DNA from 2 places in the Paenibacillus sp. 01T431 genome. Region 2 is predicted to be linked to the other one. Evidence: riboswitches for the same ligand, from Rfam matches in the RefSeq annotation. Region 2 holds a riboswitch; the other holds the start of a gene.
What was found. A riboswitch is a leader RNA that binds a small molecule or an ion and turns the genes downstream of it on or off. The one in region 2 is predicted to bind cyclic di-AMP.
Positions count from the first base shown of each region.

Region 1 (2,206 bases), on a different contig from region 2:
GCCCGTCGAGCCGGGCGAGGCGCCAATAAACATTAATATAATGGTGAAAAACATTGTCGCTTGCCGGATAGCCGTATAATCAAGCGTATTGGCTCCTGCCGTCCGCGGCGTTACCGACTGGAAGAACGAGGACAAAATTTTCCCGCCCCAGTCCAGAGAGCCCAGTGTCTTCGAATTCGAGAATTCAAAAATAAATATGACGAGTGTCCCTACTGCAATAAGCGTTCCTGTCATAGATAGCACGACCTTGCTGTGCAGCGACAGCTTGCGGTTTTTGCGGAACTCCATCAGGTCCGACATAACGACAAAGCCAAGTCCACCCGAAATGATCAGCATCATAGCTGCAATATTGACGACTGGATCAGAAACGTATAAGGTCAAGCTGCGATAGTTCCCAAAAATATCAAAACCAGCATTGTTAAACAATGAAACCGCATGAAAGGCTCCAAAATAAATCGCTTTGCCCAGCGGCATATCAAATGCAAACCTCGAAGCAAACAACGCAGCGCCAATAAGCTCTATTGTCAATGAATACACAATAACGCGTCTAATCAAACGCACGATGCCTTCCATGCTCGACTGGTTCATGGATTCCTGCAGCAAAAGCCGCTCACGCAGCGAAATCCTCTTGCGAAGTACGAGCGCTACCAGCGTCGCCATCGTCATAAATCCGAGTCCGCCAAGCTGGAACAAGCACATTAATATGATTTGACCCCATATAGAGAAATAAGTTCCGGTATCAACGACAACTAACCCTGTTACACAGGTTGCCGAAGTTGCCGTAAACAGCGCATCTATAAAAGGCAATCTCTCACCGCTTACCGATGCAAAAGGCATGGATAATAATAAGGCACCCAGCAATATAATAAGAGCGAATCCACTTACCAAAATACGCGGGGGTGACCACTTCAAAACATTCCAACTAACCTTCATTCATTTCCCTTCTTTTTGATTATGTCATATTGTCATTTATTGTTTTTAAGCATAAAAAAAAGCACTGGAAACTCAAGTGCTCGTGCGATGAGTCCTGTTCCAATACGCCTTCGAGGTTAGCTGACGGATTCGGGCCTGGACAGGCAGCCCTATTCAGCGGAAGAAGACGATGCTTCACCGCTAAAATTCACCCCATGCTATCTAATGTTGAACTGCTTTGCTTTCAGCAGGCTCATCCATTTAGACAACTTTATGGTTCCCCCGATTTCCTTAGGAAATTCGGCTATGCTATGCAATTAGTATGACGATAACGATTATAATCCCTAAACACTCCTGATATAAAGGTGACGTTTATGACAAACAGGACGATATTAGCTCAAATTAGGGCAATGGGACGAACCAGCACATAGCTAGCTTGCTGGACATCGTTATTTCGCATTTTTTTGAAAACAAACGGTCATTTTCATTGGATAATTTAGGGATTCATATGTTAAGGTAATAAAATGAGCTATTTATTATGAAGACAGTTGAGGTGAAACTATGATTGATTCTATTAAACCCAATGAATGGAAACGATTTATATGGGCAGCAGTTGCTTGCTTTATTATTTATGGGGCCGTACAAATCGTTCCAATGATTACGGCTATCTCATCTGGCGAAATGAATACCAAGGTCATTACGAAATCAGCGGCGGAAGATAAGGCGTCTGCATTTGTTGAAAAAGAAACAGGCTTGAAGGTGAAATCGGCTAAAGCCGTACATCAGACCGATAAAATTATGAATGGCTACTTATCTAAATATGAGCTGGTCAAATCATATACGGATAAATACGACCCTAGGTTTCCTACAGATACGTTTCAAGTTGATCTTAAGTTCATAGGCGGCGGCAGCGGATATGTTTATCTGCATATGCATAGCGGGAAAGTCGTAGCTTGGAACTTGAAGCTTGAGGGGGAACAGCTATCAGATGCAGATAAAGCAAAAGAAGCTATTGCCTTCCTAACAGCAGGAAATTTCAGCGGTACTGAATTCATAGGCGGTCAAATATTGCCTAATGGCGATTGGCAGCCTCAGCCTCCTGCAGGTTATTCCATTAAAAATGCTCATCTGAACGTATTGGTTAACGCTCTTGTCGTGAATGACCGTACGATCATTACTAAATATAAACCTACATTTAAAGCACCATCCGATTACATAAACTATGTAGAGAAACAAGATAAAATAGCTGGATACCTTACCTCTATCGGTTATCTGTTCATGAGCTTCGTTTTAT
Region 1 is NZ_JBFTPT010000002.1:178,486-180,691, reverse strand. Features, by position in the region: gene AC1DM9_RS03460 (TrkH family potassium uptake protein) at 1-933, opposite strand, end outside; cyclic di-AMP (ydaO/yuaA leader) riboswitch at 1,024-1,228, opposite strand; gene AC1DM9_RS03455 (CPBP family intramembrane glutamic endopeptidase) at 1,474-2,206, shown strand, end outside.
Region 1: another riboswitch for cyclic di-AMP. It lies ahead of AC1DM9_RS03460 (TrkH family potassium uptake protein); the one in region 2 lies ahead of AC1DM9_RS25665 (NAD-binding protein).

Region 2 (2,206 bases):
ATGCCATATTAAAAGAAATCCATTCGTTATGACAGTAAAAAGATATTTATTCTTCGAAATACTCGTTTATTCTCTTCCATTCTCGATTATAGAGAAATCTGATTATTCACGCATAAAATCGTTGGAAAGGGATTGAACACTATTTTTGAAAACAAGAGTAAAACTGAGAAATAGTGAGATATCGAGAGATCGAAATGAATGTAAGCGTTGCGAATCGCTCTGCAAGGCTGAAACTGGCTAAATTAGGTAGCAGACTGCCTTTACAGTATTTATAGCGAGGAGTAATATTCGATACAGGATTTATAAATAAGTTTCGATTTACTGATCGCTGAGTTTCCGTGAAAGCGGAAGCGGGGGAACCAATAATGACGCGATGCGCCTGTTCGATGTGAGAGTCGAACAAACGCAGAGCAGGGGTGAATCTTTGACAGGTGCCATGGATACCGGTCAAAGTAGGGCGACTCTCACCGCCCGAATCCGACAGCTAACCTCGTAAGCGTGGACCGAGAGAGGAATGATGAAGCTTGTGATCGATTAACTTCGACCGCAGAGTGTCATAGACCTCTGTGGTTTTTTGTGCCCAAAAAAGCTTTATTTGCTACAAAATGTAAGAAAACGCTGAGTCCTGCAGCAGCAGGAACGGGGGAACCAACGAACGATTCGTGTGCAATCACGATTTCGCTTCATGGGGTGAATCGCTTGAAAATGTTCAAGCGTAGGGCAACTCTCAAGGCCCGAATCCGACAGCTAACCTCGTAAGTGTACTCGAGAGAGGCAACAGCCATCGTGCTTCCCGCGGCTTATTCTGCTGCGGGCAAAGAAGCCGCGGGAAAAGTTCCTCTTATCCCAAGGCTTCTTTTTTGTTGCCTTTTTTACCATATGGAGGAGAATTCGTTTGCAGGAAGAGCATATTATTGTTGCTGGTCTAAACGAGGCCGGCCAATCATTCATACGAACTTTGCAGTTTCATCAATTAAAATTTATCGTTTTGACCAATAGCAAACAGGAAGAAAAACAGCTTCGCAAGCAGGGCATCAGCAATGTTTTGTACATCAATACGAATGATCGTCAAAGCTGGAATGTTCCTTCGATGAACATTAGCGAGGTATTTATATTCGAGAGCAGCTTGGCGCTTAGCTGCCGCTTTGTACAGTGCTGTAGAGCTTGGACCTCAAAGTCCATTTACGTCATCACACAGCAGTGGAATCCAAGGGCTATTTACAAGGGGCTCGGAGCGAATCATATCGTATTCTCTCATACCGGTGAAGTCGGTTTTCTATTAAGCAACAAATAATGCAGGAGGGGTTTACATGCAGGATTTTTATATGTTCGGGGCGTTGTTAGCTAGCTTCGGTTTATTTTACGGTTTTTTAACTTGGTGCTCCAGTGTTATTGAGAAAACAGGGGGCGAAGGCCAATGACTGTCATAGCGATAGCGGCTGTATTTGTTTTCGTTTATCTGATTTATGCGTTAATTCATCCGGAGAAGTTTTAATAGAGGGGGATTTACAAGATGGATATTTTACAATTGCTTATCGTCATTGCCGTTCTTGTATTGTTAGTTAAGCCGCTTGGTACTTACGTCTATCATGTGTTCTCAAATGAACACAATCGGTTAGACAAAGTATTCGGAGGGACGGAGCGATTTATATTTAAGCTTATTGGTCTCAAAAAAAGAGAGGGCATGAGCTGGAAGATATACGCACTCAGCTTTGTTGCAACCAATTTAATTTTAGTTGCTTTCAGCTATTTGATATTGCGGTTCCAAAATGCACTGCCGTTTAATCCAAATGGCATGGCAGCCATGGAGCCTACACTGACTTTCAATACAGTCATCAGCTTTATTACCAATACGAATCTTCAGCATTACAGCGGGGAAAGTGCCTTATCTTATTTCTCCCAAATGGCTGTCATCATGATGATGATGTTCACGTCAGCGGCGACGGGCTTCTCGGTTGCCATCGCGTTTGTTCGTGGGATTACGAGTAAAGGAACGACGATCGGCAACTTTTTCGAGGATTTTGTAAAAGCACACACAAGAATTTTTCTTCCGATTTCCTTTATTATCACGCTAGTGCTTGTCGCTCTTCAGGTGCCGCAAACACTTGATCCAACATTTACAATTAAAACGCTTGAGGGAGCCATGCAGCAAATTGCAATCGGTCCTGTAGCTTCGCTTGAATCCATCAAACATTTGGGCACAAAC
Region 2 is NZ_JBFTPT010000015.1:155,180-157,385, forward strand. Features, by position in the region: cyclic di-AMP (ydaO/yuaA leader) riboswitch at 317-515, shown strand; cyclic di-AMP (ydaO/yuaA leader) riboswitch at 607-777, shown strand; gene AC1DM9_RS25665 (NAD-binding protein) at 896-1,294, shown strand; gene kdpF (K(+)-transporting ATPase subunit F) at 1,418-1,495, shown strand; gene kdpA (potassium-transporting ATPase subunit KdpA) at 1,514-2,206, shown strand, end outside.